Regions from separate parts of the Paenibacillus sp. lzh-N1 genome, predicted to be linked through region 3. Evidence: a T-box and tRNA genes for the amino acid it is inferred to sense, from the RefSeq annotation. Region 3 holds a T-box; the other regions hold tRNA genes.

Region 1 (3,245 bases), 1.1 Mb from region 3:
GCTGGAAGGTTAAGGGGAGTGGTAAGCCTTCGGGCGAAGCTATGAACCGAAGCCCCAGTAAACGGCGGCCGTAACTATAACGGTCCTAAGGTAGCGAAATTCCTTGTCAGGTAAATTCTGACCCGCACGAATGGCGTAACGACTTGGGCGCTGTCTCAACGAGAGATCCGGTGAAATTTTAATACCTGTGAAGATGCAGGTTACCCGCGACAAGACGGAAAGACCCCATGGAGCTTTACTGCAGCTTGATATTGAATTTGGGTACGATCTGTACAGGATAGGTGGGAGCCGTAGAACTTTGAGCGCCAGCTTGAAGGGAGGCATCCTTGGGATACCACCCTGATCGTATCTAGGTTCTAACTTGGTACCGTGATCCGGTACGAGGACAGTGTCAGGTGGGCAGTTTGACTGGGGCGGTCGCCTCCTAAAGAGTAACGGAGGCGCCCCAAGGTTCCCTCAGAATGGTTGGAAATCATTCGAAGAGTGCAAAGGCAGAAGGGAGCTTGACTGCGAGACCTACAAGTCGAGCAGGGACGAAAGTCGGGCTTAGTGATCCGGTGGTACCGCATGGAAGGGCCATCGCTCAACGGATAAAAGCTACCCTGGGGATAACAGGCTTATCTCCCCCAAGAGTCCACATCGACGGGGAGGTTTGGCACCTCGATGTCGGCTCATCGCATCCTGGGGCTGAAGTAGGTCCCAAGGGTTGGGCTGTTCGCCCATTAAAGCGGTACGCGAGCTGGGTTCAGAACGTCGTGAGACAGTTCGGTCCCTATCTGTCGTGGGCGTAGGAAATTTGAGAGGAGCTGTCCTTAGTACGAGAGGACCGGGATGGACGTACCGCTGGTGTACCAGTTGTTCCGCCAGGAGCACCGCTGGGTAGCTATGTACGGAAGGGATAAGCGCTGAAAGCATCTAAGCGTGAAGCCCCCCTCAAGATGAGATTTCCCAATACGTAAGACCCCTTGAAGACGACGAGGTAGATAGGTTGGGGGTGGAAGTGCAGTAATGCATGGAGCTGACCAATACTAATCGGTCGAGGGCTTATCCTAAGATAAGACGCAATAAGTTTCGGATCCAGTTTTCAAGGTGTAACCTTGAAACAAGTGTTAATATTCCCTGATAGCTCAGTTGGTAGAGCACTCGACTGTTAATCGAGTTGTCACAGGTTCGAGTCCTGTTCGGGGAGCCATATGGAGAGGTGTCCGAGTTGGCCGAAGGAGCACGATTGGAAATCGTGTAGGCGCCAAAAGCGTCTCGAGGGTTCGAATCCCTCTCTCTCCGCCAGAATTATTCTATAGCATGGCCCGTTGGTCAAGGGGTTAAGACACCTCCCTTTCACGGAGGTAACAGGGGTTCGAATCCCCTACGGGTCATAAAAAAATAATAAAAAAGTTGCATTAAAAAGTTTGTTATGGTATAATATGAGAAGTGTTCCGTTGAGGAGGCTTAGCTCAGCTGGGAGAGCATCTGCCTTACAAGCAGAGGGTCGGGGGTTCGATCCCCTCAGCCTCCACCATTTTAAAATAAATACTTATTACTGTCGCGGGGTGGAGCAGTTCGGTAGCTCGTCGGGCTCATAACCCGAAGGTCGCAGGTTCAAATCCTGCCCCCGCAACCAATTTAAATCTATTATGGAACTGTGGTGTAGAGGCCTAACATGCCTGCCTGTCACGCAGGAGATCGCGGGTTCGAATCCCGTCAGTTCCGCCATTATTAATGTATTAATTGATAAAGGGTCTTATTGTAAGGCTCGGTAGCTCAGTCGGTAGAGCAGAGGACTGAAAATCCTCGTGTCGGCGGTTCGATTCCGTCCCGAGCCACTTTTAATTGAATAGTTTTTGTGCCGGTGTAGCTCAATTGGTAGAGCAACTGACTTGTAATCAGTAGGTTGGGGGTTCAAGTCCTCTCGCCGGCACCATTTTGGAGGATTAGCGAAGTGGCCAAACGCATCAGACTGTAAATCTGCTCCCTTACGGGTTCGGTGGTTCGAATCCATCATCCTCCACCAGTTTTATAGGGGCATAGTTTAAAGGTAGAACAACGGTCTCCAAAACCGTTGGTGTGGGTTCAATTCCTGCTGCCCCTGCCAATTACTTCTTTTCCTGTGGCGGTCGTGGCGAAGTGGTTAACGCACCGGACTGTGACTCCGGCATTCGTGGGTTCAAGCCCCATCGGCCGCCCTTTCTTATTGGGGATTAGCCAAGCGGTAAGGCAACGGACTTTGACTCCGTCATGCATAGGTTCAAATCCTATATCCCCAGCCATCTTATGCGGACGTGGCTCAGCGGTAGAGCATCGCCTTGCCAAGGCGAGGGTCGCGGGTTCGATTCCCGTCGTCCGCTTTTTATACTCTGGCGCCATAGCCAAGTGGTAAGGCAAAGCTCTGCAAAAGCTTTATTCCCCAGTTCAAATCTGGGTGGCGCCTCCATAACTTAATATGCCGGCGTGGCGGAATGGCAGACGCGCTCGACTCAAAATCGAGTGGGAAACCGTGGAGGTTCGAGTCCTCTCGCCGGTATAACTAAAAGAGTTCATTAGAGACATTTTCTAGTGTGCTTTTTTTATTTGAGTTTTAGTACCCCACTCATTGCTTGAGCTGAAGACACCTTTGAGTTGTATTCCAAATGCGAATAAATATTTGCCGTTGTTGCATAATCGCTGTGGCCTAACCATTCCTGAACTTCTTTCATGCTTACCCCCATGCTTACCCCCATGCTTACCCCCATGCTTACCCCTAATACATCTACATAAAGCGACTGGCTTTATTCTTGGTTCGGTCCTTTTCAAGTTCAATATATCTACCATTCAAACTGCCCGATGTGGCGGTATGTTTAATATTAATAGTCCAATTCAATAAATCAATAGCCGACCATTTTAATCCTACGACCTCGCTTCGGCTTAGCCCATAAAAGGCAGCCAGGATAACGGAAAGCTCAATTCTTTCGCCTCAGATTACTGCGAGGAGTTGATTCAGCTCCTCGGCATTGTAGAAGCTCACGACGTAATTGTTCTTTTTTGGGCTTTCAACTAAGTTAGGGAGATTCGCCACAATCAGCTTTATTTTCATGGCATACTGAAGGGCTCTGCAAATGTTCGCGTGATAATGAATAACGGTATTGGCGCTGACACCTTGCACATTCATTTCATGGGTATACAAGTTCTGAAAATCCTCTGTAGTTAAATCATCAAGCAATACATCCCTTTCTCTCGGAAAAAAGATCTACGCGGCCTTTTACAGTGTC
Region 2 (3,245 bases), 2.6 Mb from region 3:
ATTCGGGATGAGGGTATGGGCTTCTCTGGAGAATCCAAAGGAGAGGGAGTTGGATTGTTCAGCATGGAAGAACGAGCTAGAGGAGTAGGCGGCTTCATGAGCATGACTTCTGCTTCAAATCAGGGAACCTCCATCCAACTAACCATTCCAGTGTAAAATCTGTGCACTAGATCAGTTATCGGTGTATCCCCCTGCAGGAACAGGAGAGATACACCGATGGCAAGCACTAACAATAGCCATCACTTTGTGGAATCTATGGAATATAAATGCACAAAAAAAGAGAGAGCTCTGTCCCCAGACAGGCTCTCTTTATTTATAAGGTGTCACCACTGAGGCAACAAGAATCCGCTATAGCAAAAAGCGGGTGATGGGAATCGAACCCACGCTACCAGCTTGGAAGGCTGGAGTTCTACCATTGAACTACACCCGCAAATCAGTATCGGGATGACACGATTTGAACATGCGACCCCCTGGTCCCAAACCAGGTGCTCTACCAAGCTGAGCTACATCCCGACATTATACATTTTTTAAGAAATGGCGCGCCCTGAGAGATTCGAACTCCCGGCCTTTTGATTCGTAGTCAAACGCTCTATCCAGCTGAGCTAAGGGCGCATATTAAATTCCATAATGAGCAGTCAAGGCGCCACCCAGATTTGAACTGGGGATGAAGCTTTTGCAGAGCTTTGCCTTACCACTTGGCTATGGCGCCGTATGGATAATGAAGCGGACGACGGGAATCGAACCCGCGACCCTCGCCTTGGCAAGGCGATGCTCTACCGCTGAGCCACGTCCGCAAAATATGGTGCGGTCGAGAGGACTCGAACCTCCACGGGGGGTTAGCCCACACGGACCTGAACCGTGCGCGTCTGCCAATTCCGCCACGACCGCAAAATAATTTATAAATGGTGAGCCATGAAGGACTCGAACCTTCGACACCCTGATTAAAAGTCAGGTGCTCTACCAACTGAGCTAATGGCTCTTAATGGCTGGGGATATAGGATTTGAACCTATGCATGACGGAGTCAAAGTCCGTTGCCTTACCGCTTGGCTAATCCCCATTAAATTAAGAATCAAAGGGCGGCCGATGGGGCTTGAACCCACGAATGCCGGAGTCACAGTCCGGTGCGTTAACCACTTCGCCACGACCGCCATATGATTATAAAACTGGTGGAGGATGATGGATTCGAACCACCGAACCCGTAAGGGAGCAGATTTACAGTCTGATGCGTTTGGCCACTTCGCTAATCCTCCAAAATGGTGCCGGCGAGAGGACTTGAACCCCCAACCTACTGATTACAAGTCAGTTGCTCTACCAATTGAGCTACACCGGCACATTACCAATTCCCACTTGAAAGGTGGCTCGGGACGGAATCGAACCGCCGACACGAGGATTTTCAGTCCTCTGCTCTACCGACTGAGCTACCGAGCCATATTTAATTTCATAACTATACCATATAGTTCGTACTATATGCATTTAAATGGCGGAACTGACGGGATTCGAACCCGCGATCTCCTGCGTGACAGGCAGGCATGTTAGGCCTCTACACCACAGTTCCAGAGGCATTTCCAACAGGAAATTAATTGCGGGGGCAGGATTTGAACCTACGACCTTCGGGTTATGAGCCCGACGAGCTACCGAACTGCTCCACCCCGCGATATAAAATATGGTGGAGGCTGAGGGGATCGAACCCCCGACCCTCTGCTTGTAAGGCAGATGCTCTCCCAGCTGAGCTAAGCCTCCATATTATGACCCGTAGGGGATTCGAACCCCTGTTACCTCCGTGAAAGGGAGGTGTCTTAACCCCTTGACCAACGGGCCTTACAAAATGAATTCTGATTTAATAAATTTATGGCGGAGAGAGAGGGATTCGAACCCTCGCACCACTTTCGCAGTCTAACCCCTTAGCAGAGGGTCCCCTTATAGCCACTTGGGTATCTCTCCGAGTAGCGGCAGAGGGGATCGAACCCCCGACCTCACGGGTATGAACCGTACGCTCTAGCCAGCTGAGCTACGCCGCCACCTTATATATATAATTCAGAAGTATTAAAAATATGGCTCCCCGAACAGGACTCGAACCTGTGACAACTCGATTAACAGTCGAGTGCTCTACCAACTGAGCTATCAGGGAATATTGGTGGAGCCAAGGGGGATCGAACCCCTGACCTCCTGCGTGCAAGGCAGGCGCTCTCCCAGCTGAGCTATAGCCCCATACTTTTAGTCAATCTAGAAATGGTGGGCCTTAGTGGACTCGAACCACCGACCTCACCCTTATCAGGGGTGCGCTCTAACCAGCTGAGCTAAAGGCCCTAATTTATAATTTTATCATCCTTTAAAGGACTTTGCTTGGCGGCGTCCTACTCTCCCAGGACCCTGCGGTCCAAGTACCATCGGCGCTGGAGGGCTTAACGGTCGTGTTCGGGATGGGTACGTGTGGAACCCCTCCGCTATCGCCACCAAACATGAATTTGCCTCGCAAATTCTAACTTCAAGGTTACACCTTGAAAACTGGATCCGAAACTTCATTGCGCCTTATCTTTAGGATAAGCCCTCGACCGATTAGTATTGGTCAGCTCCATGCATTACTGCACTTCCACCCCCAACCTATCTACCTCGTCGTCTTCAAGGGGTCTTACATACTGGGAAATCTCATCTTGAGGGGGGCTTCACGCTTAGATGCTTTCAGCGCTTATCCCTTCCGTACATAGCTACCCAGCGGTGCTCCTGGCGGAACAACTGGTACACCAGCGGTACGTCCATCCCGGTCCTCTCGTACTAAGGACAGCTCCTCTCAAATTTCCTACGCCCACGACAGATAGGGACCGAACTGTCTCACGACGTTCTGAACCCAGCTCGCGTACCGCTTTAATGGGCGAACAGCCCAACCCTTGGGACCTACTTCAGCCCCAGGATGCGATGAGCCGACATCGAGGTGCCAAACCTCCCCGTCGATGTGGACTCTTGGGGGAGATAAGCCTGTTATCCCCAGGGTAGCTTTTATCCGTTGAGCGATGGCCCTTCCATGCGGTACCACCGGATCACTAAGCCCGACTTTCGTCCCTGCTCGACTTGTAGGTCTCGCAGTCAAGCTCCCTTCTGCCTTTGCACTCTTCGAATGATTTCCAACCATTCTGAGGGAACCTTGGGGCGCCTCCGTTACTCTTTAGGAGGCGACCGCCCCAGTCAAACTGCCCACCTGACACTGTCCTCGTACCGGATCACGGTACCAAGTTAGAACCTAGATACG
Region 3 (3,245 bases):
AATGGCTGCCGCTTGCTCGTCACCCTTGGTTTTACTAGTAGCAGAGAAGTTGTCCTTATTTTCTGCAATTTGACGCATAGATTTGTACACGCTCTTATCAATGGTGGTATATACCATATAGCCGCCTGTGCGAAGCTGCTGTTCGGCTTCTTTGAGCAAGTCGTTATCATCCTTGGTTTTGGTATCTGCACTGGCATTAGCCGCTTGACTCGGATTGGTGACAGACATGAGTGCCTGCGCAGCTTGCCGCTCTGTTTCCATCATAAGATATGGATAGGTGTTATAAGCCTTAACAGTGCGTGGTGCGAGAGATTTTTTGATATCAAAAGCCATCGCTTCATCATATTGTGCTTTATTGATTTTGTTCTCCTCCAGCATTCGGCTGAGCACCAGGTGCTGGCGGTTGATCGCTCTTTTAAAACCAGCTTCATTAAATTCGCCTTTACCGTTGTAAGCAGAATAAGAAGAAGGGAGTTGTGGCAAACCTGCCAGATAGGCAGCTTGGGCTACATTAAGCTTGCCCAAATCATTCTCATTAAAAATACCTTTGGCCGCTGCTTTAATACCAAAGACGTTGTAACCGCTTGATCCGTTACCAAAGGGTACCTTATTGAGATAGGCTGTAATTATTTGCTGCTTGCTCAGGAAGCGCTCCAGGCGCAGAGATAGTAAAATTTCTTTGACCTTGCGGTCATCCGTACGATCAAGATTTAAAAAGACACGACGTGCAAGCTGCTGGGTAAGAGTACTCCCTCCAGTTTGTACGGATTCATGTAGTGCCTTTTGCTTCACAGCACGCAGCGTTCCCGACAAATCGACACCTTTATGCTCGTAAAAATGGTTATCTTCAATGGCAATGACTGCGTCAATGACGAGCTGAGGAATCTCCTTAAATGTAACAGGTCTTCGATCTTCCTCGGTCCGAAGCTGCCCGATGGGAGAGCCATCATTGAAATAAGCGAAGCCTGTAATTGCATTTTTATCTACTTCCTGTAGAATCGTAGATCTGGAACGCACGGGCTCGTTTTTTACAATAGAAGCAATATAGCCGGCGGCGGTTCCTCCTGCGAATAGTGCTCCCATAAAACCGATGATGACGACCCACTTTATGACACGGCCGAGCCTTCGCATGGTTCTCCGTAAGCGGGAAGGCTTTGGCTCTGATACATTGTTTTTTTCTTCAACCATTAAGTCTTCCTCCTTTATAACAGCCATTATTATAGCATAAAATTACAAAATGAACCCATATGCTAAAAAGCCTGTCTTTTGGTGTCGTTGACTACATAAAAACAGTGTGTTATAAATAGGTCAAAGTAAATATCGTGAAAAGCAGAGAAAGACTTCAGTAGAAGGCGGAATCACGTTGTGCAGAGAGCCGATGGGTGGTGTGAATCGGTAGCGTCCCTCCTTTGAATTACCGTCTGGAGCTGTCTGGATGAATGGAAGGCTTTTGCAGGTTTGCGAAGCTCACCATAGTAATCCGGTACCGGGTGTAGACCCGTTATAGGAATGAAGTGAAAGAAACGTTTGTTTTTGCATACGTTTCTTTAATTAGGGTGGTAACGCGAGCAGCTCCTTCTCGTCCCTTGGGATGAAAGGGGCTTTTTGGTTTGTTTAAATAGTAATTTTTGGATGAAAAATAGGAGGGATTCAGGATGAAGTGGGAAGAATTGAAGCCTGAGCAACAGGCAGAGGTAGAACGACAACTAGAAGTGATACGTCGTGGAGTAGCGGAAATTGTACCTGAAGATGAGCTGAAGCGTAAGGTTATTAAATCGGTTGTTAGCGGCGAGCCACTCAAAATTAAGCTGGGTTTGGATCCGTCTGCGCCCGACATTCACATCGGACATACGGTTGTTATGCACAAACTGCGCCAGTTTCAGGAATTAGGGCACCAAGTGCAACTGATTATCGGAGATTTTACAGGCAGAATTGGTGATCCGACAGGTAAATCGGAGACCCGCAAGCAACTGACTGAGGAAGATGTACAGCGCAATGCACAAACATACAAGGAACAAATCTTTAAGATTCTCGATCCTGAAAAGACAAAGGTATACTACAATTCCGAATGGTTAGGACCGATGTCTTTTGCGGATGTGGTAACCCTGTCTGCCAAAGTAACGGTTGCCCGTATGTTGGAGCGGGATGATTTTACAAAAAGATACCAAAACGGCTTGCCGATCAGCATCCATGAGTTCTTTTACCCGCTGATGCAGGGCATGGACTCCGTGGCTCTCCAAAGCGATATAGAATTGGGAGGGACAGATCAAAAGTTTAATCTGCTGATGGGCAGAACCCTGCAAAAAGAATACGGAGTGGAGCCGCAGGCAACTATTACATTACCACTGCTTGAGGGTCTTGATGGCGTTCAGAAGATGAGCAAAAGTTTGGGGAACTACATTGGTGTGGATGAGGAGCCAAACGAAATTTACGGTAAATCGATGTCCGTTCCTGACGAGCTGATGCTGAAATATTTTGAGCTTGCAACGGATATTACCAATGAGGAGCTGGCAGAGCTGGCGAAAGGTATTAAGGAAGGTTCAGTGCATCCACGTGATGCCAAAATGAAACTGGCCGGAACATTAGTCCGCATGTACCACGGTGAAGAGGCGGCGGAAGCGGCCAAGCAGCATTTTGTGACCGTATTCCAACAACGTGCGCTTCCTGACGATATTGAAGAATTCACTTTGACAGCTGATCAGTTAGAAGAAGGCGGCATTCGTGTGATCCAGTTGCTGACTCATCTAGGCTTTGCAGCATCTAACGGTGAGGCCAAGCGTAGTATTCAGCAGGGTTCAGTCAAAATTAATGAAGAGAAGTGGACTGATGTGAACGAAGCATACAAGCCGCAAGAAGGCGACATTGTACAGGTAGGTAAACGGAAATTTGCTAAAATCAAGCTCGGATAATTAAAATACATTCACTAGCAGCGTTGAGATTGATTTTACATCTCAGTGCTGCTTTTTTTATTTCTGCCAAATGAAAAGCCGTGGTAAACTTAGCACAAATAATCAAACAAGTAGGTAAAGAGTTTTACATAATGAATACGTGGGTTGCCCAATGTGGGCGTAGGCTACATAAATAACAAGTGCGGGGAAGGATTATATGGACTACTTTAAACGAATTCAGTGTGCGATTGAGTTTATTGAATTGAATCTCCGGGAAGATTTAAAAATTGCCGAGGTTGCTTCACAGGCATACTTTTCAGCTTTTCATTTCCAGCGGGTTTTTCAGGCCATTTCGGG

What was found. The T-box of region 3 lies ahead of tyrS (tyrosine--tRNA ligase). A T-box ahead of a tRNA ligase gene usually reads a tRNA of that ligase, here a tRNA-Tyr.
Region 1: it has a tRNA-Tyr gene. The T-box ahead of tyrS (tyrosine--tRNA ligase) is inferred to sense a tRNA for this amino acid. The anticodon was not compared.
Region 2: it has a tRNA-Tyr gene. The T-box ahead of tyrS (tyrosine--tRNA ligase) is inferred to sense a tRNA for this amino acid. The anticodon was not compared.

The regions. Positions count from the first base shown of each region.
Region 1 covers NZ_CP025696.1:2,752,091-2,755,335, forward strand. The annotation lists rRNA gene C0638_RS12385 (23S ribosomal RNA) at 1-1,052, shown strand, start outside; tRNA gene C0638_RS12390 (tRNA-Asn) at 1,117-1,192, shown strand; tRNA gene C0638_RS12395 (tRNA-Ser) at 1,196-1,287, shown strand; tRNA gene C0638_RS12400 (tRNA-Glu) at 1,305-1,376, shown strand; tRNA gene C0638_RS12405 (tRNA-Val) at 1,444-1,519, shown strand; tRNA gene C0638_RS12410 (tRNA-Met) at 1,545-1,621, shown strand; tRNA gene C0638_RS12415 (tRNA-Asp) at 1,637-1,713, shown strand; tRNA gene C0638_RS12420 (tRNA-Phe) at 1,751-1,823, shown strand; tRNA gene C0638_RS12425 (tRNA-Thr) at 1,846-1,921, shown strand; tRNA gene C0638_RS12430 (tRNA-Tyr) at 1,926-2,011, shown strand; tRNA gene C0638_RS12435 (tRNA-Trp) at 2,019-2,092, shown strand; tRNA gene C0638_RS12440 (tRNA-His) at 2,111-2,183, shown strand; tRNA gene C0638_RS12445 (tRNA-Gln) at 2,193-2,267, shown strand; tRNA gene C0638_RS12450 (tRNA-Gly) at 2,274-2,345, shown strand; tRNA gene C0638_RS12455 (tRNA-Cys) at 2,357-2,431, shown strand; tRNA gene C0638_RS12460 (tRNA-Leu) at 2,443-2,521, shown strand; gene C0638_RS25985 (hypothetical protein) at 2,565-2,693, opposite strand.
Region 2 covers NZ_CP025696.1:1,298,283-1,301,527, forward strand. The annotation lists gene C0638_RS05865 (PAS domain-containing sensor histidine kinase) at 1-156, shown strand, start outside; tRNA gene C0638_RS05870 (tRNA-Gly) at 360-430, opposite strand; tRNA gene C0638_RS05875 (tRNA-Pro) at 440-513, opposite strand; tRNA gene C0638_RS05880 (tRNA-Arg) at 536-612, opposite strand; tRNA gene C0638_RS05885 (tRNA-Cys) at 639-709, opposite strand; tRNA gene C0638_RS05890 (tRNA-Gly) at 723-794, opposite strand; tRNA gene C0638_RS05895 (tRNA-Leu) at 801-888, opposite strand; tRNA gene C0638_RS05900 (tRNA-Lys) at 904-979, opposite strand; tRNA gene C0638_RS05905 (tRNA-Gln) at 984-1,058, opposite strand; tRNA gene C0638_RS05910 (tRNA-His) at 1,077-1,149, opposite strand; tRNA gene C0638_RS05915 (tRNA-Tyr) at 1,166-1,251, opposite strand; tRNA gene C0638_RS05920 (tRNA-Thr) at 1,256-1,331, opposite strand; tRNA gene C0638_RS05925 (tRNA-Phe) at 1,357-1,429, opposite strand; tRNA gene C0638_RS05930 (tRNA-Asp) at 1,480-1,556, opposite strand; tRNA gene C0638_RS05935 (tRNA-Met) at 1,582-1,655, opposite strand; tRNA gene C0638_RS05940 (tRNA-Val) at 1,666-1,741, opposite strand; tRNA gene C0638_RS05945 (tRNA-Glu) at 1,748-1,819, opposite strand; tRNA gene C0638_RS05950 (tRNA-Ser) at 1,851-1,942, opposite strand; tRNA gene C0638_RS05955 (tRNA-Met) at 1,946-2,019, opposite strand; tRNA gene C0638_RS05960 (tRNA-Asn) at 2,054-2,129, opposite strand; tRNA gene C0638_RS05965 (tRNA-Ala) at 2,134-2,209, opposite strand; tRNA gene C0638_RS05970 (tRNA-Ile) at 2,232-2,308, opposite strand; rRNA gene rrf (5S ribosomal RNA) at 2,343-2,459, opposite strand; rRNA gene C0638_RS05980 (23S ribosomal RNA) at 2,538-3,245, opposite strand, start outside.
Region 3 covers NZ_CP025696.1:3,871,592-3,874,836, forward strand. The annotation lists gene C0638_RS17445 (transglycosylase domain-containing protein) at 1-1,188, opposite strand, end outside; T-box leader at 1,324-1,590, shown strand; gene tyrS (tyrosine--tRNA ligase) at 1,656-2,909, shown strand; gene C0638_RS17455 (AraC family transcriptional regulator) at 3,106-3,245, shown strand, end outside.